2 regions of the Aestuariirhabdus sp. LZHN29 genome follow, and region 1 is predicted to be linked to the other one. Evidence: predicted binding sites of a transcription regulator. Region 1 holds the regulator's gene; the other holds the start of a gene.
What was found. Region 1 encodes FNR, which switches genes on or off when oxygen is low (the NO sensors DNR and NnrR bind a similar motif). Its sites were predicted from a motif close to TTGATNTANATCAA; they were not measured.

Region 1 (11,515 bases):
GCTGGTTTCTGTTTCTGCTCTATTTTGGCCTGGCCTGGGTCAACTGGAACGGTGAGCAGATCATACTGTGGGATCTTCCTGCGCGAAAATTTCACCTGTTCGGCACCACTTTCTGGCCCCAGGACTTTATGCTCCTCTCCTGGCTGCTGATCATCTGCGCCTTTGGCCTGTTTTTTATTACGGTACTGGCCGGTCGAATCTGGTGCGGCTATACCTGCCCCCAAAGCGTCTATACCTGGATCTACATGTGGGCCGAAAAGGTCACCGAAGGTGAGCGAAACCGCCGCATCAAGCTCGACCAGGAGCCGATGAGCGCCAACAAGTTTCTGCGTAAAGGTGCCAAGCACGCCATCTGGTTCGTGGTTGCTTTCGCCACCGGAGTCACTTTCGTCGGTTACTTCACCCCTATCAGAGACCTGGTCCCCGGCCTGTTGATGCTGGACATAAACTCCTGGGCAGTATTCTGGATTTTGTTTTTCACCGTTTGTACCTACGTCAACGCCGGCTTCCTGCGTGAACAGGTATGTATCTATATGTGCCCCTATGCGCGTTTCCAGTCGGTCATGTTTGACCAGGATACCCTTATTGTCTCCTACGACCCCTCGCGAGGAGAGGCCCGTGGCCCCAGGCGCAAGGAAGCCGACTACAAGGAGCAGGGTCTCGGCGACTGTATCGACTGCAAGGTATGCGTCCATGTCTGCCCGGTAGGTATCGATATCCGCGATGGCCTACAGTACGAATGCATCGGCTGCGCCGCCTGCATCGATGCCTGTGATGAGATCATGGACAAAATGGAGTACCCCCGGGGACTGGTCAGCTACACCACCGAACACAACCTTGACGGGGGTAAAACCAACATCATGCGTCCACGCCTGATCGGATACCTGGCCGTGCTGCTGGTTATGATCGGGATGGTGACCTATACCCTCAATACCCGTATACCGCTGTCGATGGAGGTATTGCGCGATCGCAACAGTCTCTTCAGCGAAACCAGCCAGGGCATGATTGAAAACGTCTACACCCTCAAAATCGCCAATATGGATGGGCGCGACCACCACTTCCAGATCACCGCAAGTGGTCTTAAGGGGCTGGGTTATGAGGGTGAGGAGACCGTACTGGTGCGCTCCGGTGATGTCGCTTCGGTGCCTGTGCGCTTGCAGGTCGACCCACAGCAGATCACCACTCGCACCGCCGATATCCAGTTTGAGGTGATCTCTGTCGACGACAACCGTGTTGCGGGCAAACAGGAGAGTCGGTTTATCGGCCCTACCAATCTATGATGACTGCACCCTATCGAGCCGAGAGCGAACCGGCCAGCCACTCCATTATGTGCCGTACTATGAGCAATACCTTATGAATCACACCCCGTTGCAAGAGACCCACGAAGCGGTAGCCCCCTGGTATCGCCAAGGCTGGTTCTGGTTTATCGTCGGTATTCCCATGGCATCGGTCTGCCTGGGTACGACGATGCTCATCGTCGCCTTCACGCACCAGGACAGCCTGGTCAAAGATGAGTATTACCGGGACGGCAAGGCGATCAACCAAGTTATCGCCCGCAATCAGCGCGCTGAAGCACTGGAGATCGGGGCCACCGTTACGATCGACGAGCTTACCGGCGAGGTAGCGCTTCAGGTCGGCGGCAAGGATGACCTGTTACCTTCGGTGTTACGCCTGAGCTTCCTCTCCCCCACTCTGGCCAGTCAGGATCAGGTTATCGACATTCGACAGATTGCACCCGGCCGCTACATTGGCCAGTTAACGCAGCAGATAAAGGGTCGGCGCTACGTTCATCTGGAGACCATCGAGACACAAGACTCCTACAAGCCCTCCGAAAAGGGCTGGTTAATCGAGTCCCAGCAGCATATCGAGGCGGGAAACCGCTTCCAGATCGGTTATTTCGGCTCCTGATTGTGATGATTACCTGCTAACAATGGCTGAGCACTCAGCCTGTTGCTACCACTGCGGCGAATCCACCCGCGGCGGCCCCCGCCTTGAGGCCAGCATATCGGGTCAGCTTCAACCCATGTGCTGCATGGGGTGCAAGGTGGTGGCCGAAGCGATCGATCAGGGCGGACTGGGAAACTACTATCGCTACCGTTCGAGTCTGGCCATAACGCCGGAGCCCGTTGCCGATGACTATCGCGAGGAGCTGAGGCTCTACGACCACCCCTCATTGCAAAAAGGCTTTGTTCACGCCCACGAAGATGGCTCCCTGCAGGCCACCCTGATTATCGAGGGAATTACCTGTGCGGCGTGCATCTGGCTGCTGGAGCAGCAGTTAAACCAGTTTGACGCGGTAGAGTCCGCGACCGTCAACCTCAGCACCCATCAGGCCAACATCCGCTGGCACCCCGCCGATCTTAAATTGAGTCATCTGCTCGAACGTATCGCCGCCATAGGGTATCGACCCCACCCCTACCTGCCGAGCCAGCAAGACGCTATCGTCCGGCGCGAAAACCGGCTCGCTATCCGGCGCCTTGCCGTCAGCGGCATCGGGATGATGCAGGTGATGATGTACGCCATAGCGCTCTACGCCGGCGCCATGCAGGGGATGGAAGCGGTTCATCGGGACTTCCTGCGCTGGGTCAGCTTCATTGTCGCAACGCCCGTGGTGTTTTACGCTGCGCGACCGTTTTTCGAAGCCACCTGGCGAGATATAAAGACCCGCCACCTGAGCATGGACGTGCCGGTCTCGATCGCCATCGGGGGGGCCTACCTGGCCAGCAGCTGGGCGATGCTGTTCGGCGGCGGCGAAGTCTACTTTGACTCGGTCTGCATGTTCACCTTTTTGCTACTGCTCGGGCGCTTTCTGGAGATGCGGGCCCGTCACCGCACCAACCTCAGTGGTAACGCACTCCTGAGCCTGCTACCTGCCAGCACCATCAGGGTTTGTGCACAGGGGGAGGAGCGCATCGCCATCGGAGAACTGGCCGAGGGTGATCAAATCCGTGTCGGCCCCGGGCAGAATATTCCTGCCGACGGCGTCGTATTGCAAGGTTGCAGCAGCGTCGATGAGTCAGCCCTGACCGGTGAGTACCTGCCAGTTCGCAAGGAGCCTGGTGATTCCGTGATTGCAGGCAGCGCTAACGCCGAAAATAGCTTACTGGTCGAAATTACCCATATTGGCACCGACACCCGCCTGTCGGCCATCGTGCGCCTGCTGGACAGAGCCCAACAGGAGAAACCCAAGGCCGCGCGAATTGCGGACACCGTGGCCAGCTGGTTTGTGGCCGCCGTCCTCATGACCGCACTCGGGGTGTTCCTATTCTGGTACCTGCGTGCCCCCGGCGACGCTTTCTGGATCACTTTATCGGTGCTGGTAGTTACCTGCCCCTGCGCCCTCTCCCTTGCAACCCCGACCGCCCTTACCGCCGCAACGGGCTACCTCCATAGCCGAGGTCTGCTAGTAACCCGGGGACACGTTTTGGAGGGGTTGAACGGTGTCACCCATATTCTGTTCGATAAAACCGGCACGCTGACCCGGGGAAAACTCAGCCTTGAGGAGACTGTGCCGCTGACGCACCACAATCAGGAGCACTGTCTGATGCTTGCGGCGCAACTGGAAGCTGAATCGGAGCACCCCATCGCACGGGTATTTCAACGTTCTGGCATCGCCGCCGCGGGGCAACTACAGCACGTTACCGGTTGCGGGGTAGAGGGGGAGATCAACGGCGCACGCTACAGACTGGGAACGCCATCGTTTGCGGGTAACGACGGTACGGCACCTACTCCCCCGAGAGAGGAGGGTCAATGGCTTCTGCTCGCGTGCGATGGGACACCTCTGTGCTGGTTTCGGCTTAATGACCAACTGCGCCCGGAAGCGGCCCCGACACTCTCCGCCCTTCGGCGCAGCGGCTATCACGTCGAGCTACTGAGCGGTGATTCTACACAGGTTGTTCAATCCATGGCCGAGCAACTGGATATCCCTTTCGCGCTGGATTCCGCAACCCCCGACATCAAACTGGCGCATCTGCAGCAGCTACAGCGCAGCGGCGCCCGCATACTGATGGTCGGGGATGGTATCAACGATGTGCCGGTACTGGCCGCCGCCGACATCTCCATCGCCATGGGCAGCGCCTCTGACCTGGCCAAAACCAACGCAGATATGGTGCTCATGTCCGCAAACCTGGAGCAGATCATCGACGCCCTCAGCAGCGCCAGAAAAACTCGAACAATCATCCGCGAAAACATCGCCTGGGCGCTGGGTTATAATCTGTTGGCGTTGCCCCTCGCTGCCAGCGGAGTGCTCGCCCCCTGGATGGCGGCTATTGGTATGGCGACCAGTTCACTGGTGGTGGTTGGTAATGCTTTGCGCCTCGGCCGGGGATCCCCCGGCACGCCCCCTCAATAACTCACGGAGCCCGCTGTGGAATCGATTTACCTGCTGATACCCATTGCACTGCTATTCGTAGGACTGGGCGTGTGGATCTTTTTCTGGGCGGTAGACAACGGTCAGTTCGACGACCTCGAAGGCCCCGCCCACAGCATCCTGTTTGATGATGAACTGCCCTCCCACCCTGCCGAATCGGCCACTGGAGAGAAACCACCGGCAGATACTGCACCCGGGGCACCGTCAGTAGACGACACCCGCGATGATTGAGATACCCCTGCTAATCACCGCATTCACCCTGGGCATCTTCGGAGGCGCCCACTGCATCGGCATGTGCGGGGGAATCATGGCAGCGCTCGGTTCGGGAGTTCCCAACGCCACCCCACAGCGCCTGCTGCCGATCGTGCTGGGTTATAATATCGGCCGCATCACCAGTTACACCATCGCCGGCGCGTTAATGGGCAGCCTCGGATGGGCGTTACAGCAACAGGGCAGCACAGTCATTATCGGCATGCGCACAGTGGCGGGGCTCCTGCTGATTGCCATGGGACTCTACCTCGCCAACTGGTGGCGTGGACTGGTTGCGATAGAGCGGCTCGGCGGCCTACTGTGGAAACCGCTGGCGCCCTATGCCAGCCGCCTGCTCCCCGTGCGTACACCGGGTTCGGCGCTGTTGCTCGGAGCCCTCTGGGGCTGGTTACCCTGCGGGCTGGTCTATAGCACCCTGATCTGGACCGCAACCCAGGGCAGCGCACTCAACTCTGCGTTACTGATGCTTGCTTTTGGTGCCGGTACGTTACCCTTACTGCTGACTGCGGGACTGGTCTCATCCCGCATCACTCATGTGATGCGGAACCAGACAACTCGGGGTCTTGCTGGTATGCTGGTCATCGTATTTGGCCTCTGGACCCTGCCGGGTCCTCACCAACAATGGTTAACACAACTGTTTCAGCAGATGCCCGCTGGCAGTTGATGAGTATCAACACAATTAGCGGAACCAGTGGCTAGACTTTGCGTCTAATCACAGCGATGACTCAAGTCGTCGTACACCCCATGACACTAACGACTGAAAGTGGACATTCAATGAGCAACAAGCTGGTTTGGGATCTCGACCTGATAAAGCGCTACGAAGGCGCCGGTCCTCGTTACACCTCCTACCCTACTGCCGTCCAGTTCCATGAACTGTTCAGCATCAAAGAGTACCGCGATGCCGCTGCGCAGAGCGTAGAAAAGAATACGCCCCTGTCGCTCTACTTCCACCTCCCGTTTTGTACTCATGTCTGCTACTACTGCGGCTGCAACAAGGTGATTACCAAGGATCGCACCAAGGCGATCCCCTATCTGGAGCTCCTGCACCGTGAAATTGAGATGCAAGCAGAGCTTTTCAGTACCAAGCAGACCGTTGAACAGTTGCACTGGGGCGGCGGTACCCCAACGTTCCTCAGTATCGAGCAGATGCAAGCGTTGATGGCCAAAACCCGCCAGCATTTCAATCTTGTGGATGAAAGCAAGGGCGATTTCTCCATCGAGATTGATCCGCGCGAAGCCGACTGGGCCACCATGAATGCCCTACGAGAAATGGGCTTTAACCGCTGCAGCCTCGGCGTGCAGGATCTCGACCCCAAAGTACAAAAGGCGGTGAACCGCGAGCAATCCGAAGCCGATACCATCGCTATCATCGATGCTTCCCGCGCCCTGCAGTTCCAGTCTATCAACATCGATCTGATCTACGGCCTGCCGTTCCAGACCGAAGCCAGCTTTATGAAAACCCTTGAGCGGGTGATCGAGATCTCGCCTGATCGCCTGTCGGTATTCAATTACGCCCACCTGCCCGAGCGTTTTATGCCCCAGCGCCGCATCAACGCTGAAGACCTGCCCTCCTCAACCGAGAAGCTGGCGATCATGCAAAACACTACCGAAAGGCTGCTGCAAGCGGGCTATTCCTATATCGGTATGGATCACTTCGCGCGCCCCGATGACGAGCTGGCCATCGCCCAGGAGTCCGGCACCCTGCACCGTAACTTCCAGGGCTACACCACCCATGCCCACTGCGATCTTGTCGGCATGGGCGTCTCCTCCATCAGCCAGGTGAATGGCTCCTACAGCCAAAACCACGCCGATATCAAGATGTATATGAATCGCATCGAAAGCGGTGAGTTTGCGATCAAGCGTGGGCTGGTAATGAACGAAGACGACTTTATCCGCCAGGCGGTAATCTCGCAGCTAATCTGCCACTTTCAGCTCGAATTTGCCCCCATTGAAGCGCGCTGGGGGATTCAGTTTGGCGACTATTTCGCAAAAGAACTCGAGCAGTTGCAGCCTATGGTCGATGATGACCTGATCACCATCGACAGCAACGGTATCGAGGTGACCGGTCGTGGTCGACTGCTGATCCGCAACATCTGCATGCAGTTTGATCATTATCTGGGACATGATAGTAATAAGGGACGTTTTTCCAAGGTCATCTAGCCGCCACCTCAAATGAGCTGTGCCCCGATTGGGGCACAGCCACCCCCCCCTATTTCCCCACTCATGCTCTCATTCCGAGCCCGTCGCAGTGGGTGCTCTACACAGACGCTACCAAAGAAGCTGCACTTTGGTTTTGTTTTGTGACCGAATTCCCCTACAATGTTTGCGATAACAACCTGACACTCGAAGGGGCTGCTGCCGTTTATGAGCTCTAAACTCAACGTTAAAACTGTAAATAGCGTCGCTTGCAAGGAATGCAGCCTGAGTTCTCTCTGCCTGCCTATCGCCCTCGCAATTGACGAAATCGACCAGCTCGATGACATCATCAAGCGCGGTCGCCCACTGAAAAAAGGCGAACACCTGTTCCTGGAGGGGGACCCCTTCACCTCAATCTACGCCGTTCGGTCGGGAGCGCTAAAAACCTACACCTCAACCAACGAGGGTGAAGAGCAGATCACCGGATTCCAGCTGCCCAGCGAAATACTGGGACTCAGTGGCATGGATGGAGATACCTATCCGGTCTCCTCACAAGCGATGGAAACCACCATGATCTGTGAGATCCCCTTTGAAAAACTCGACGAGCTATCGGACAAACTGCCCAAGCTGCAAAAACAGCTGATGCTACTAATGAGCCGACGTATCCGCGATGACCAGCAGATGATGTTGCTGCTCAGCAAGAAAAACGCCGATGAGCGCATCGCCACGTTCCTGGTCAATCTTTCCGCCCGTTTCAGGCGTCGAGGGTACTCCTCACACGCGTTTCGCCTATCGATGTCGCGCAACGAAATGGGTAACTATCTGGGTCTCGCGGTGGAAACCGTCAGCCGGGTATTCACCCGCTTTCAACGCAGCGGCCTGATCGAAGCGAATGGAAAGGATATCAATATTACCGATGCGGAGCGCCTTTGTGCCCTCGCGGGCGGTCGTTTACTTGATCCAGCCAAAGATGCGGCGCAAAACGGCTAACCGCCGGGAAACACTGAATGATCTTTGATGAGTTTTTTATAAAGTCTCTTGTACGCCCGATACCGGACTGGCCAAAGCCCGGCGTCACGTTCCGCGACATCACCCCGCTCTACCTTTCTCCCAAGGCTCAGCGGATGGTGGCCGACAGCCTGATTCAGCGCTATGTTGAGTCCGAGATCACCCACATCGGTGCCCTAGATGCCCGTGGTTTTCTGTTGGGTTCGGTACTGGCCTACGAGCTGAACAAACCGCTGGTGCTGTTTCGAAAACAGGGAAAGTTACCCGCCCAGACCCTGCAGGAGGCTTACGACATTGAGTATGGCCAAGCGATACTGGAGGTGCACAAAGATGCCATTCCAGCAGGTGCCAACGTACTGCTGCTGGATGATCTGATTGCCACCGGAGGTACCCTCTGTGCCGCCGCATCACTGGTAAAATCACTTCACGCCAACATCTACGAAGCCGCTGCAATTATCGATCTGCCGGACCTCGGCGGCAGCCAGCGCTTACAAGACCTGGGCATCCCCACCTACACGCTCTGTGCATTCTGAGGCCCGCCAGAAATCTCGAACGGGGCCACCTGAATGCCGGCCCTGGCACCCGCTTCCTGTTCACTCATCTCCCCCTAAAGAGGCAAATCGCCTAACCACTCGCTCTGCACATAACTAAACATTCCAAAAAACAATAAAAACATTTAAAAACAGGATGTTAGAGGCGCATTTTAAGTCTAGAATCAAATTCACCTGCTAACTTAATTGTCTTTTAATCATCGACGGCAGGCTTCATAGGGACACTGGGGGGTGAACCGATGGGAATTGATGCAGAGCAGTTAGGACAACATATTATTCAACCCACACTGGAGCTGTGCGGCCACTATAGCGCCGCCGCCCAGCAGCTGTTGGTTGGCACGGCTGCAGCCGAGAGCAACCTGGGGGAACAGCTTTATGGTAAACAGGGTGGGTTAGGGCTTTATCGCATCTCAGCGGAAGTTCACCAAAGAGTATGGGACGATTACCTGGTCGATTTTCCCGAGTTGGCAAGCCGGGTCCGGGGCTTCGCCAGCCAGCGCCTTTTTTTCAGCCAACCCCATCAGGAACTGGTTTATAACCTGGCCTACGCTACCGCAATCGCGTGGTTTAATTACCTACGCTGCGGAGCAAATCTGGCTGGAATCGAGACCACAGATACCGAAGCCCTGGCTGCCATCTGGTGGCATTATTACCACCCAACCGACCCGGATGGCACGCGCTTCATGAATTGCCACCCGCGCACACGAGCAGCCTAATGCGTTCCTGACATAGCCTTGCAGGCGGGATACTGATAAAAAGGGGACTGATTCTCAAGGCCCTGATTTATGAAGATACTGCTTGCACCGGATTCCTTTAAAGGCTCGCTCAGCGCGGCCCTGTTTTGCGACATTGCACAAGAGGCTATTCTTACCCAACTGCCCGACGCCATCGTCCATCGGTGTCCCTTAGCCGACGGTGGCGAGGGCACCGTTGATGCCCTTATCGCCAATACCGGAGGCACCAGGGTCAGCCTGTCGGTAACGGGGCCACTGGGTGATCCTGTTGAAGCCAGTTATGGCATTCTCGGCGATGGCGCCACGGCCATTATCGAAATGGCGAGCGCCTCCGGGTTACCTCTGGTGCCTCCGCCCCAACGCAACCCCATGCACACTACGAGTTTTGGCACCGGCGAGCTAATCCGTGACGCTCTCTCCCGTGGCTGCAAGCAGATCATTCTGGGGATCGGCGGCAGCGCTACCCACGACGCGGGCGCCGGTGCGCTCTGCGCGCTGGGTGCGACACTCCTCGACCACAACGGCGACCCAATCCCGGCCGGGGCCGAAGGGCTGCTGCTATTGAACCGTATCGATCTAGGCGAGCTGGATCCGCGACTCGCCGACGCCCGTATCGACATTGCGTGTGACGTTGCCAACCCGTTGCTCGGTGAAAACGGCGCTACCGCCATCTATGCCTCCCAAAAAGGAGCTCGCAGCGAGCAGATGGAGGTGCTGGAGAGCGCGCTCGCTCGATTTGCTAGCGTTGCTTGTCAGCACTGTAAATGCGCTCCCGAGTTTTTTTCGCTGCCCGGCAGTGGTGCCGCCGGTGGACTCGGTGCGGGGCTGGCCGTTGCCTTGGGCGCCACCCTGAAACCAGGGTTCAAGATTATCGCCGACACCCTCAAATTCGAAGCACGCCTCGACCGTGAACACTACGACTTAATCATTACCGGTGAGGGTGAGATCAACTACCAAACCCTGGAGGGAAAGCTTCCTGTAGGCGTGGCCCGTATGGCATCCCCACGCAAGATACCGGTGATTGCGATCGTCGGAAAAATAGGTGAAGGGGCCGAACAAACCCATGCCGAGGGGATTACCAGTATCCACAGTATTGTTGATGGCGTTTGCTCGCTTGAGCAGGCCATGGAGCAAGCACCGGAGCTGCTGGAGCGCTGTATCGGACAGTTAATGCGGCTGTGGAACGCCTCTGCCCGCCGTGCAAAAACTAATGAGGAGTAAAGCGAGCCTCTATCCGAAAGCCGGCGCTGGCATCTTCGTGGATCAGGGTTGATTCGCCCGGTTTAATATCGATGACGCCCTGACCCTGCATAACCCGGGTTTCAGGCACCTGCACCCCGCTGGCTTGCTCGTTCAGGGACAGCAGCAGCGTACGGGAAAAGGTGTATTCCAGCGTCGCCAACTGGCGAATATTAAAGGCAGGATTTTTAAGGGTAAAACTAACCCTGAACCCGTCATCTACCTTACCCGAGGTCAGGTTTGTCACTACGGTATCGGAGGCAATACTGGTTTCGACGTGTTTCACATAGCTGACTTCCCGTCCGGAAAAGGCACTGTAGGGTTTATCGAAACGGTTCCGATACTGGTAATCCTCCTGCTTACCCTCGTAATAGAGCACGAACTCCATGGCGTAACTGTCTGCCGCGTTGGCCCACCCGCTCCAGCAGAGCGTCATCACGAGGAACCAAAAACCTGTGCGCATGGAGTACCTCCAAAAAGCCGGGCTGTGGGCGATTAACCCTGCAATCGCTCCGCACAGCCGATACAGTGACGAGTATAGGGCATCGCCATCAGCCGTGCCTCGGGGATCGTCTCACCACAGCTATCGCAAATCTCATACTCATCTTCATCCAGCCTTCGCAGCGCCAGCTTGATGTTATGCAGTTCGTGCTCGGACTCCTGTCCAATCGCTTCAAGGACCTCATCATTCTCCCGCTCCTGCGCCTGCTCGGACCAGTCCTGATTTCCAGGTTTGGTAAGATGCTGCCCGATTCGCCCGAGGCGATCTTCCAGCTCATCCTGTTTTTTGAGCAAACTTTCGCGCACCTGTGCGTACTTCATGAAAACTCCTGATTAGGGTGAGTAGTGAAAATTAAGAAGCTAAAACTATAGACCACCGGACCCCAGTGTAGTTTCCCTGGGAGAAAAGCCGCTTGATACAGATCAACGCAGGGATCTCTGGACTAATGGGGTGAAGATATACTGCACGCCAACGTCATGCTGATTTCACTCAGTGGACGCCCGGATTGCGCCTGCCATTGGTTAAAGGCTTCCTGTACCTGTTTTAAATCCCGTTGGGCTGTAGGCACTCTATCAACCACTGCCTGCACTTTCAGAGCCGCTACCACGTCGTTGGATAACATAAAGGTATCTTTGCCCACCATGCGCAGGAAGGCGGCGCCAGAGCCACCCCCCAGGTGAGATCCACGCTTTGCCAGATAACGCCA
Region 2 (11,515 bases), on a different contig from region 1:
CACCCAGCTCCAATCCAACCACACGGTCGGCTTCCGAGTCTCGGGCGGTGAGCATCAGTATGGGCAGGGTTCGCTGTTCAGCCCGCAAACGACGACAGAGTTCCAACCCATCGATTCCCGGCAACATCAGATCCAGCACCAGCAGGTCGTACTGAGCCTTTAGCGCCAACGCCAAACCCTCGACACCATTGTCACAGCCGTCGACGGCATGATTGGCGTCGGCCAGATTCATCACCAGCAGTTTATTGATGTCGGGATCATCCTCGATCACCAGAATCCGTTTCGTCATGCCGCCCTCTCGGCCTGTCGGCTTAAACGGCCCTCTCCTGAAAGCCAGTGGCAACCAGTATGGTTGACGCTATGCTTGAAGTTATCACGAATGTGTCACGAGATGTCATGATTCCATAAAACCGCCATACAGCCCCTTTCCCCCTTCGCGGAGCTTGTGCACACTGCTTCATAACAGGCCGAGCCTGACCCAACACCTGACACCGGGAGAGTTCCTATGAAAAACCTTGTCACCCTTGCTGCCGCAGCCCTGCTCATACTCGCAGGCAGCGTCTACAGCACACAGCCAGAAAAGAGTGGCATGGCCATGAAACCGGCTATGCCCACGACCGGCACTGTCGCCACGTTCGCGGGCGGGTGTTTCTGGTGCACTGAATCCACCTTCGAGAAATACGAGGGTGTCACCGAGGCGATCTCCGGATACACCGGCGGCCACCAGGACAACCCCAGTTACAAGCAGGTTTCCAGCGGTAAAACCGGACACGTGGAAGCGATTGAGGTGCACTACGACCCCACCAAAATCAGCTACGATGACCTGCTGCAGATCTTCTGGCGCGAGATCAATCCCACCGACGGCGGTGGCCAGTTTGTTGATCGTGGCTACCACTATCGCCCGTTTATTTTTTACCACGATGATAGCCAACGCAGCGCCGCCGAGAAGTCGATCGCCCAGATGAACGCTTCAGGGCGTTACCCAGAGCCGATCCTCAGCGACATGGTGCGCGCCGCAGAACCTTTCTGGCCGGCGGAGGAGTACCATCAAAACTATTACTCCAACAACCCGATTCGTTATAAGTACTATCGCTATAACTCGGGCCGCGACCAGTATCTGCAAAAGGTGTGGGGCGACGATATTAAGTACACGCCAGGAAAAATGATGAAGACGTCCATGAGCGAGCCGATGCCGTCGACTCAGAAGAGGAACCTGACCATGAGCGATTTTGAAAAATTCATCAAACCCGATGCGGAAAAACTGCGTCAGTCACTGTCGCCCGAGCAGTTTAAAGTAACACAGCAGGAGGGTACCGAGCCTCCCTACAGAAACGAGTACTGGGACAACAAGCAACCGGGTATCTATGTGGATATCGTCAGTGGAGAGCCGCTGTTTTCATCCACGGACAAATACGATTCCCAGAGCGGCTGGCCCAGTTTTACCAAACCGCTGCATGAGGAGCTGGTAGTACAAAAAACGGATTTCAAACTCTTTGTCCCCCGCACCGAATTGCGCAGCCGCTACGCAGACTCTCATCTGGGCCATGTGTTTGATGATGGACCAGCCCCCACAGGAAAACGCTACTGCATCAATTCGGCGTCGCTGCGATTTATACCCAGCGAGCGACTGGAGGAGGAGGGCTACTCACAGTACAGCTCCCTCTTTAAATAGCCTGATCCCGCTACCTTAAGAGATAAAAAAAGGGCCGCATAAAGCGGCCCTTTTCGTTACTCGTTTCGCGTAGATTTTACTCCGCAGGCGCAAGCAATCCGGTGAGGGCTCTCGCATGTTGCAGCGCCTCCTGCCCCCGGTCCGTCAGATAGCCTCCATCATGGCGGTCGATCAACCCCTTATCAAACAGATTCTGGGCTGCTTGCACCAATTCAGGGGCGGCATCGTTGTGCACCTTAATGCCCTCCTGAATGCTGTCCGGACTGAACTGCATCAGCACTCGTATCTCTTCATACAGCGTTTGTGACAATGGCATCTTCTACTCCTTTGATTCCATCAAGATAACCCAAATCCCGGCTTAGGCGGTTGCTGATCCGACAGCGCCAGCCACCCTCTCACCAGACGGTAAATAAACCAGACTCCAACCACTAGCATTATCAACCACCCCACCATTAACAGCGTGGTAATACCCCCAATAATGCCCCACAACAACCCAAACAGAGCGCTACGCAACTGCCAACGGGCATGGATGCGCGCAAGATCACTGCGAAACTCGGCTTTCCACAACAGGTTAAACAGCAACCCTGCAAAAAAGGTGATCCCTACAAAAAAAGAGGCCGCATAGAGCGCATAGATAATGGTCAACCGCTGGCTCTCTTGCGCCGATAGCGGCTCCATCACAAACTGGGCATCATGGGGAAATGAGGGGGTTTCCCCTGAGGTAGGATCGGGCTGTTCGCTCATGGTGCGATATGACTCTGACGGCAATAAATTCACTGTAACAGTGCACCCCTTGCCTGTCACTCCCCCGCAACACTCAGGAGTCTGGGGGCGGGACAATAAGAGCTTGCTCACAAAATCAGACACTGGTCCTGTTCCGCTCGCCCAACCCGCCAAAAAGTTAACATATATCAAAGCATCGATGACTCAACCGCCCCTATAGTGTCAGCAGCACTCGATGATGGAGTACGAGTGAGGCCTAAGGAAAACAGGCAGGATCGCACACAGGAGGATGTGACTTATGGAGAAGCTGGCATGGATCAGCGAACTGGACACCGGTATTGATATCATCGACGAGCAACACAAGCGCATCGTCAACTACATCAACCAGTTACAGGACGCTCACGAGAGCAGGGACCGGGAAGCGGTCGGAGATGTGCTCAATGAAGTGGTGGATTACACCATCTCCCACTTCGCCTTTGAAGAGGCGTTAATGGAACAGGCCGGATACTCATTCTGCGCTCCCCACAAAAAGGTACACGAACTCTTTATCAGCCGCGTAGATCGCTTCTCCAAACGCCACGAAGCGGGGGAAGATGTGGCCGAAGAGCTGCTTATAACCCTGCGCAAATGGCTGCTTAATCACATCAAAAACGAAGACGGTGACTACGTCGAAGCGGTGCAGGATTACCAGCGCCGTATGCGTCACGAGCATCAGGGTTGGCTCACCCGTTCGTTGCACCGCTTCTTCGGTTAACCCTCAGCAACAAGGCACCAGGGAGCCCCCCTGATGCCTTGCTTATTGCTACGCCTTATCTGCCTGAAAACTCCAACAACCGTTTTCAGTGGGCCAATGTGGCGGTGTGGACGCAGTTGCGACCGGCATCTTTCGCCTCATAGAGCGCCGTATCGGCGATCGAGATAAAATTCGCGGCATCGCTGGGCTTATGATCCCGAGCACTGGCAACACCGATACTGATAGTCACCCTAAGACCGTCAACTTCGGTTTTTTCAATATCCGAGCGCAATCGCTCTGCCAACACCCCGGCGCCTTCCAGCCCCGTATTGGGCAGAATGATCATAAACTCTTCACCACCATAGCGGCAGGCAAAATCGACACTGCGGCTTAACCTGCGCATCTCGCGGGCGATCGCCTGCAAGACCCGATCCCCCTGCTCGTGACCATGGTTGTCGTTAAACTTTTTAAAGTGATCGACATCGAACATCAAAATCGATAGCTCCGAGCTATAGCGATAGGAGCGCTCCAGCTCGGCCTTCAGGCTCTCATCGAGAAAACGACGATTAAACAGTCGTGTGAGCGCATCCGTATTGGAGAGTGCGCGCAGCTCCTCTTCGAGCCGTTTCTGGTTGGTAATGTCGCGCAATAACGCCGAGGAGCCAATAACATCCCCCTGCTCATTACGAATGGTCGCGATGGAGGTGCTCAGCATGTGTCCCTTGTACTCATAGATAATCGGTTCCAGCGACTGATCCGACAGCTGCAACCAGGATTCCATCAGCACCTCATTGTCGAACACGCGCTTAAAGCCCTCGCTCACAATCTGCTCGTGGCTCTTCTGCAGAAGCTGTTCGGCGGCGGGGTTCACCAGTACCACGTCACCGGCGGCGTTCGTTACCACCATCCCCTCCTGGGCACTGAGAATGATGGTCGTCAGTTTATTCTGCTCATGGTGCAAACCCAGGTAGGTAGTTTGCAGCTCGCTGGACATTCGGTTAAAGCTTTGGGCCATTGATCCAAGCTCGTCCCTACCCAACACCGGCACCTTCTGACTCATATCTCCTCGCGACACCGCCTCCATCGCGGAGGTCACGCGATTGATCGGCTGCACCACGGAGCGGCGTACCATCCACCAGGTGACCAGTAGAATCAGCAGCACCGAGCCCGACAACACCAGCAGGGATTGTTGCCAGGTTTTTTCTATCTCGGCGTCAATGCGGGCCAGGGTTGTGGTCAGTTTAATAACGCCGCGAATAGAGTGATTATCGCCATGACATTTTTGGCATTGCTGTTTATTTTCAATGGGCACCAGATAGGTAAGGAAGCTCTCCCCGCTGGCGGTTTTATCGTAATACCGCACCATCTGCTGACTGGATAGAACCTCTTGCAAGCGCAGATTATCCGCCGCGAAAATGGGCACCTGCTTCTCTTCATCGCGAGGGAAAAAATCCTCCTCGCCACGGTAGCGATTGACTGCATTTATGGTGCTGTTATCCCGAAAAGCCTCCATCCCATTGGTGCGCATGATGCGAAACTCATGCACATCGGGAATGGTTCGCAAGCTGTTGGCAAAGGCCTGGGCGATGTCGGCATAGCCCGCCAGCATCACCGCTTCGAGTACGTTGATGACACTGCTGGTGATCTTGTTGGCGGCCTCTTCGTTTTGGGTGATGATGCTTTGCTGCTGCTTCTCGGTATAAAACAACACCATGGTAACGAGGCCGGCAACCACGACGGCCCCCACCACCACGATAATTCGATGACCGATCTTTCTGAATGTCACACTGTCTACTCCAGCATCCGACTCATTAGCCAGCGTATAATCGTTTGGTCTTGGGGCCACCCCATTCAAGACAGCGCCCCTCAGGGTTCAATCGTGATGGAGCCATGCATGCCACGATCGGCATGGTCATCGATGGTACAAATCACATCGTACTCACCAGGTGTAACCGGGACAAAATAGAGGTCCAGTTTACCCCCCTTGGGCATCATCTCCAACGCCAAAAAATAGGGTGCCTTGATCTCGCCGTCTTTGTCTGACTGGACTTTACGGGTAGCGATATTACGGAAGAACCCGGCGGCGGTGAAATAGTGCTTCTTCTTGCCCTTGTTCACCAGCTCGAGTTTATAGGGCTGCCCCGCTTTGAAGGTCAACTTTTGGGGTTTATAAAATAGCTTTTCCCCCTTCTCCCCCATAATTACACGCACCGTTTCCATTTTGTCCCAGTCGGTGTTGCTGACGATCTCGGAGGCATTGGTGATGTAATCTGCTGCGTTGGCAAACAGAGAAACACTCAGCAGCACAGCTGCCAGACAACCCGCTAATAATGCTTTCACGAAACAACCCTCTTGATGGCGCCTTGGGCAGGCGCATGATTACGACCTGAAAATCAGGAGGACAACAATATGGCAGAGGCTGACCACAATATAGCAGCACCCGGAAAACTGTGCACCACTACACAAAACATTAAAATGATCACACCGTATGACTCGCATCACGGCTTAGTCGCGCGCCACTCCCAGCGTATCACCTCGCCGAAATCGTCATAAACCGGTACCTTGCTCGGACCACGGTCCGTCTTACGAGGCGTCGCGCGGGCCCTGTTCGCTCGCTTCATGCGCTGGCGCTCATCAATGGCCTGGGTGACATGTAATAGTGACTCGCGTTTGACGCTGGGGGCCCCCGACGGGATACTGCGCCCCATTCCCGGTGGCATCTCTCCCGGCGCAACGGCCGATTTACCTCGGGGAATCTCCCGCACCACTCCACCACCGGAAAGAAATGCGTCCATCTCCTGCTGCAACTGCTTACGCACATCCTGTTTGCTGGGGGGGTGTTTCACGGACACTCTCGCTAGAACTCTCGTCAACCGGTTAGCATACTACTAGCGCCCCCGACTTCCCAGTACTGCCCTCAGAACGTATGGCTAATAAACATCTGCACCTGTGCGTCCTCATCTCCCATAGCGACATCCGCACGGACGACGATCCCATCGACCCCAAGGCGAATACCACCACCGAGGTTCCATTTCATATCCGAGTGCAGCTCCGATAGGTCCCACTCATCGTTAACCCGACCCACCTCGGCCAACGCCACCCACTGCCACCCACTGCCACCAGGGGATATAGAGCCTATCCAGCAGTGGGATTCGCTGGAATGGGTTGTCCCTGGGCATATGGCGATACTCCACCGCGTAGTGCACGGCGGAGCGATCGTGAAAACGGTTGGTGCTGTAGCCCTTCATGCGATCGAGCCCCCCACAGTGTCGCCCCGGCAAATAGCGGTGGGCGATGAAACTGCTTTTTTCCATCGATGCGGCTGGAGGAGTCCCAGGTGGGGGCATCGGCCCACCACATCGTGGTTGCCAACACCCGCTGCGCGGCCGTATCGGTGGCGCCAATATTAAAATATTTGGTCGCTTCAAGCTCGACACTGGTCCAGGGAATACTCTGGCTCAGGGTGCCAAAATCCCTGAACACTGCCACCCGCTGTCGACTGCCGCGGGTTGGATTCTGGTAAAAATCGGCGTTGTCGTACTCCAATGAAAAGCGCACACCACTGGTTTCCAGCAGGCTACTACCACCATCTTCGGTGTCCAGATCCTGCTTGCGGTAGAACAGCTCCAGCTCAGTGATCGTGCGCCCACTGGTTAAAGGATTCCACTCTCTCGCTCCCGCTTCGGAGCCCTCCACCAGCAAACCCTTGTCATCGATCACGAAGGTGTGGATCGGCCCGCTGGCGCCATCCCCGATTGGGAGTAGGTATCGAAACTTGGTGCGATAGTAACGATCCGACCCCTCCGCATCGACGTAGTTATCCTTGTCGGAGTCGTGGCTGCCGGCACGCTCGTCGGGAAAAGAGGAGTTACCGTTTTGGTAGGAGTGAATCTCACCATAATCTGCCAACATAAAGGACTGATCCAGAAACAGACGTTCATGGATCTGCACATCCTTGAAGATGGCGACCAGGTTGTTGGAACCGTTGCTGCTGGTAAAGGCGTTACCGACAATAAACATCTGCGGCTGAAAATATCCCGATACTACATAGGCTGCTGCGACCGCAAGTTCGGTGGTATCGTTATAGAACCCATAGGGCAAAATTTTCTGTCGCGGCTCCCGCAGGTGATCCTCTTCGCCCTCAAGCACGACATAGTTGATCGCTTGCAGCGGTGCAGCGCCGAGCACCAGCACGAGTCCGACAAGCGCTCCTAGCGCCCTCTTGAAATAGATCGGGTCTCTCATATTCCTCATGGCCCCGCGTCGGTGGCATCCTGATCAAGCAGAAAGGTCTACAATAAACTAACTGCTCAACGAGGTCTTCCATGGAATCGCGCCTGAACCCCATGCAGCTGCAGTGGCTGCAGTTTTATCTTCACGGCGGCGAAGACAACCGGGGACGCACCCTGGCCCAGATCCGGCGGCAGCGTTTCAGTTGGCTCGAAGGCACCCACGACTATATCCAGTGGCTGTTTCCCCTCCCCGAGGCGAGCCGTGCCAACCAGCAGTCCCCGCTACTGACCGAAACATTGGCGCGGCGATTTTTATCCCACCCCAACGCAAAGAGCGAATTGCTGACCTCTGTCGATTGCATCGCCCATTTTTGGGGAATTCAACGCCGTAACCTTCATTTCAGCGCCAATGACGTTGCCAGCGAACAGGAACCCCTTTGGTGCTGCAGCGCCAATCACAATCACCTGCGCATCAGCCGGGTACTGGGTTGCCTCAGCTGTCTGGGACTGGCACCGCTGGCCTACGAATTACTCGGATACCTGCTCAATACCCTGCACCAACAGGGTATTGAGCCCAACGACCTCGACTGCACCGGTTACTGGAAAAACGCCAGCACCCGCCCGGCGCTGATGCCGGAGATCTCGCCCACAGTTGAGGAGATTGAGCTGGGGCTACCGCGATAACCCCCCGATCAAAGCGCCAAGGCACCGCACAGTAGCGCTGAAGGCCGATAGTGGCCGCTCAGGCGCTGCCTGCGATTGCGTATGGAGGGGTGGGTAAAATGCCTCGGTACCTCGACCCCAAGTTGAGCCAGCAGACTCGCGATCGCCACCTCAACCGCCGGCACATCGCCAGAATCGATCTTCACCGCGATACCCAGCTGGCGACCCGGAATAGACGCCACGTAGACGCCCTCCGCCCCCAGCTTAACAAACACCTGGGTGCCCAGCTCAGTCATCAAGCGACTGCAAAAACGTTCGCTTCCAGCAACATAATGGGGGTGCTGCATGCAGGCCCTCAGTAACCGTGTAGCGGCCTCGCGGTAGGCTTCCGGCAACTGACCGGGGGCGCCAAGGCGCCCAAAACCTTGAGCCAACACCCGCAGCGGCACTGCCCAGATCGGCGCACTGCAGCCATCGAGGGCGACCGGCGCACCCGCCAGATCCACCTCCCAACAGGCTTCGATAGCCTCGCGAATGGCTTGCTGCACCGGATGTGCAGGGTCCACATAACCCTCGGTCGGCCACCCCTTGTAACGCGCCAGCGCCAACATACCGCAGTGCTTACCCGAACAGTTGTTGTGCAATACCCCCGGAGTCAGACCCTGCGCGACCAGAGCGCGAGAGGCGGCATCATTCATCGGCCAATGCCATCCGCATTCGAGATCCTTTTCAGCCAACGCCAGCTGCTTCAGCATGGCGGCCGCACAATCATGGTGATTCGCCTCTCCACTGTGGGAGGCACAGCACAACGCCAACTGTTGGTCACTGAATCCATAATGGTCTGCGGCCCCGCTGGCCACCAGCGGGAGCGCCTGGAAGGCTTTCAGGGCCGAACGGGGAAAGGTGAGTTCCTCAATATCACCGCAATGCCAGCGCACCGCACCCGACGCATCGACCACCACTGCCCGACCCCGATGACGGCTCTCCACGATACCGCCACGCATCACCTCAACCAGTACTGGATTCGCTGTCATACCTACCTCTCCTCACTACTATTGGGGATACCACTGCACTGGCCATGATGACCCTCATAGAGCGCAGCACCCTGATTTGTCGCCCCTTCAGCGCTCACACGCTTGTCGCACGCCAGCATCGACAGCCGATCGCTGAAGGTTTGCCATTTGATCGCCATCGCCTCACCCACCCGAAACCCTGGCAACGAAGGCTCCAGTGCTTCCTGCCGCTCGCGATCGAGTATCGAACGCTGCGCTTGCCGCATGGCATCAATCATGGAGAAGCGCTGGCTCAACTGCTCACGAAACAGTGCGTTGCCGAAATAGGTCATATCATGGTCGTTGCTGCACCCAAAGGAGGTGCGGTCTGCGGCGGCCGCAGCCGCTACAAAGCGGCTGTCATCGGCCAGCTCCGGCAGATAACCACCACCGTAGCAGGCGGAGATGAGCACCACCTGCCAACGTATACCCGCCTGCTCCAGCATACGAGCCAGGCGCGGCGGCGTCAGCTCGGTCAGGGGCAGGTCGCCAAACTCCGCCGCCAGCCGATGATCCTTCGAACCATGGGAGGTCAGATAGAGCACCAACAGATCCTCTTCGGGGTCCATTACCTCCCCCAACGCCTGCAGGGAGAGCTGTAGATTGGTCACCGTAGCCAGCGGCTGCAGCAAGAAGGTATCACGATGATTCACCAGCGTTAACGCGCGCCCCGCCGCATCGAAGCGCCGCTCCATGAGGTCGCGGATGATCTGCACCTCGCTGAGGAACACATCCTGGTTTGCGTAGGGCGCAAAGGCGACAAAATAGAGGTCAGTCACCCCGGGGCGCTGAGGCTCTACCCTTCCCAGCGCCTCGCCGAGCTGCTGGTGCTGGGCGATTAACAGCGCCTCCCCATCCAGCGGGGCGTAAGGCGTTGCCATCTCATCTTCTTGCCAGCGCTCGTCATCGTACGCCTCAACCCAGAAGCCCGCGTAGGAGGAGTAGGTCGCCGCCACTGGCATCCACAACAGCAACAACAGGAGAGACGCCAACGCCCCGCGCCAGGGGCCGACACCGAACAGACGCAGTAACCGCAAAGGTCCAATCCATAACCCCCACAATAGAACCACGCCCACCAGCAAGGGCAGCGCTTCGAACGCCAACGCTGTTCCCTGTATGGCGTAAGCGAGCCATTGCAGCAGATGCAGTAACGGCAGTAGGGCAAATAGGCCAACCAACAGCGGCAGCAACAGATTCCGACGGCGCAGAAGGTGTGTAACCAGCCAGGCAGCGAGCCCGATCAGTACCCATCCGCCAGCACTATAAAGCAGCGACCAGGGATTAAACTGGGCCAGAGGCGGCGCTTGCAACCAATCGCCGGCAACCTGCAACAGCAGATCGAGTGCGATCAAGGCCACCAGTTGATCGAAGGAGATCGCCAGTTGCCCCGCCCGCAATGATCGCCACGACAACAGACGTCCGCCCGCTTTCAAATTGGCTACCATACCCCGCACACCACTACGCATTTGCCGACCTCCCGCGCGCCCAAAAACCTTGAGTTAATACCCAGCCAGTGCACCACAGAATGAGCGGGTTGCCCAGCGACCATTGCCCCCCTCTCCATCAGTGGGCTCGCGCTCAAGGATTATGTGACCCGACAGGGTCCACCGTTGGCGATTGGGCACGACAATAGCGTACAAATATCGACCAGCTCGGGGGATACCGCATCGATTCTGCGCCCATAACCGGCTAAAATACACACCTATCGCCTCACCTAATCACCGCGAGCCCCTGCCGCCGATACGCGGCCAACCCATACCGGACAGGTCCCTCATGAACAAAAAAGTCGTTGTTATCTATTCCGGGGGAATGGACTCCTTTACCGTGCTGCACCGCGCCATCGAAGAGGGCTTTGAGGTCTACGCCCTGAGCTTCAATTATGGCCAGCGCCACCAGCGCGAACTCGACTACGCCCAGCGGGTATGCGACAAGCTTGGAATCCCCCACCAGATCTCCGATATCACCGCCATCAACGGCCTGTTGCAGGGTTCCTCGCTCACCTCCAATGACATAGCCGTGGCCGAGGGACACTATAGCGCCGAAAACATGAAGAGCACCCTGGTTCCCAACCGCAATATGATTCTACTCTCGTTGGCGGTGGGCTACGGGGTATCAATCGGTGCGGACCAGGTCTTTTATGGCGCCCACTCCGGCGATCATACGATCTACCCCGACTGTCGTCCCGAGTTTGTTGATGCCATGAATGAGGTAACCCGCATCGCCAATTTCGAGCCGGTAGAGATTCACAGCCCCTTCCTCCACCAGAACAAGATCGACATTCTGCACTGGGGACTGGAGCGCGGGCTCGACTACGGTGACACCTGGACCTGCTACAACGGTCGCGAGCGCGCTTGCGGAAAATGCGGCTCCTGTGTCGAGCGCCTGGAAGCGTTTGAGCTCAACAACGCCACCGATCCTCTCGACTACGAGTAAGCGGGGA

Region 2: ACP3PW_RS03405 (bacteriohemerythrin) is a predicted target of FNR. The motif match lies at 2,574-2,587, and genes of this name have one in related genera.

What each region holds. Positions count from the first base shown of each region.
Region 1 covers NZ_JBNIEU010000002.1:1,002,022-1,013,536, reverse strand. Annotated here, with positions in the region: gene ccoG (cytochrome c oxidase accessory protein CcoG) at 1-1,280, shown strand, start outside; gene ACP3PW_RS11490 (FixH family protein) at 1,354-1,908, shown strand; gene ACP3PW_RS11485 (heavy metal translocating P-type ATPase) at 1,931-4,351, shown strand; gene ccoS (cbb3-type cytochrome oxidase assembly protein CcoS) at 4,367-4,600, shown strand; gene ACP3PW_RS11475 (sulfite exporter TauE/SafE family protein) at 4,593-5,303, shown strand; gene hemN (oxygen-independent coproporphyrinogen III oxidase) at 5,414-6,799, shown strand; gene fnr (fumarate/nitrate reduction transcriptional regulator Fnr) at 7,004-7,765, shown strand; gene ACP3PW_RS11460 (adenine phosphoribosyltransferase) at 7,783-8,316, shown strand; gene ACP3PW_RS11455 (hypothetical protein) at 8,574-9,050, shown strand; gene ACP3PW_RS11450 (glycerate kinase) at 9,120-10,289, shown strand; gene ACP3PW_RS11445 (hypothetical protein) at 10,276-10,770, opposite strand; gene ACP3PW_RS11440 (TraR/DksA family transcriptional regulator) at 10,803-11,129, opposite strand; gene ACP3PW_RS11435 (DNA-3-methyladenine glycosylase I) at 11,252-11,515, opposite strand, start outside.
Region 2 covers NZ_JBNIEU010000001.1:704,182-715,696, forward strand. Annotated here, with positions in the region: gene ACP3PW_RS03385 (response regulator transcription factor) at 1-289, opposite strand, end outside; gene msrB (peptide-methionine (R)-S-oxide reductase MsrB) at 506-1,672, shown strand; gene ACP3PW_RS03395 (TIGR02647 family protein) at 1,749-1,988, opposite strand; gene ACP3PW_RS03400 (DUF4870 family protein) at 2,009-2,416, opposite strand; gene ACP3PW_RS03405 (bacteriohemerythrin) at 2,694-3,149, shown strand; gene ACP3PW_RS03410 (sensor domain-containing diguanylate cyclase) at 3,235-4,914, opposite strand; gene ACP3PW_RS03415 (multicopper oxidase domain-containing protein) at 4,995-5,468, opposite strand; gene ACP3PW_RS03420 (hypothetical protein) at 5,627-5,974, opposite strand; gene ACP3PW_RS03425 (hypothetical protein) at 6,046-6,228, opposite strand; gene ACP3PW_RS03430 (hypothetical protein) at 6,264-7,373, opposite strand; gene ACP3PW_RS03435 (opioid growth factor receptor-related protein) at 7,454-8,044, shown strand; gene ACP3PW_RS03440 (asparaginase) at 8,053-9,057, opposite strand; gene ACP3PW_RS03445 (C13 family peptidase) at 9,060-10,541, opposite strand; gene queC (7-cyano-7-deazaguanine synthase QueC) at 10,849-11,508, shown strand.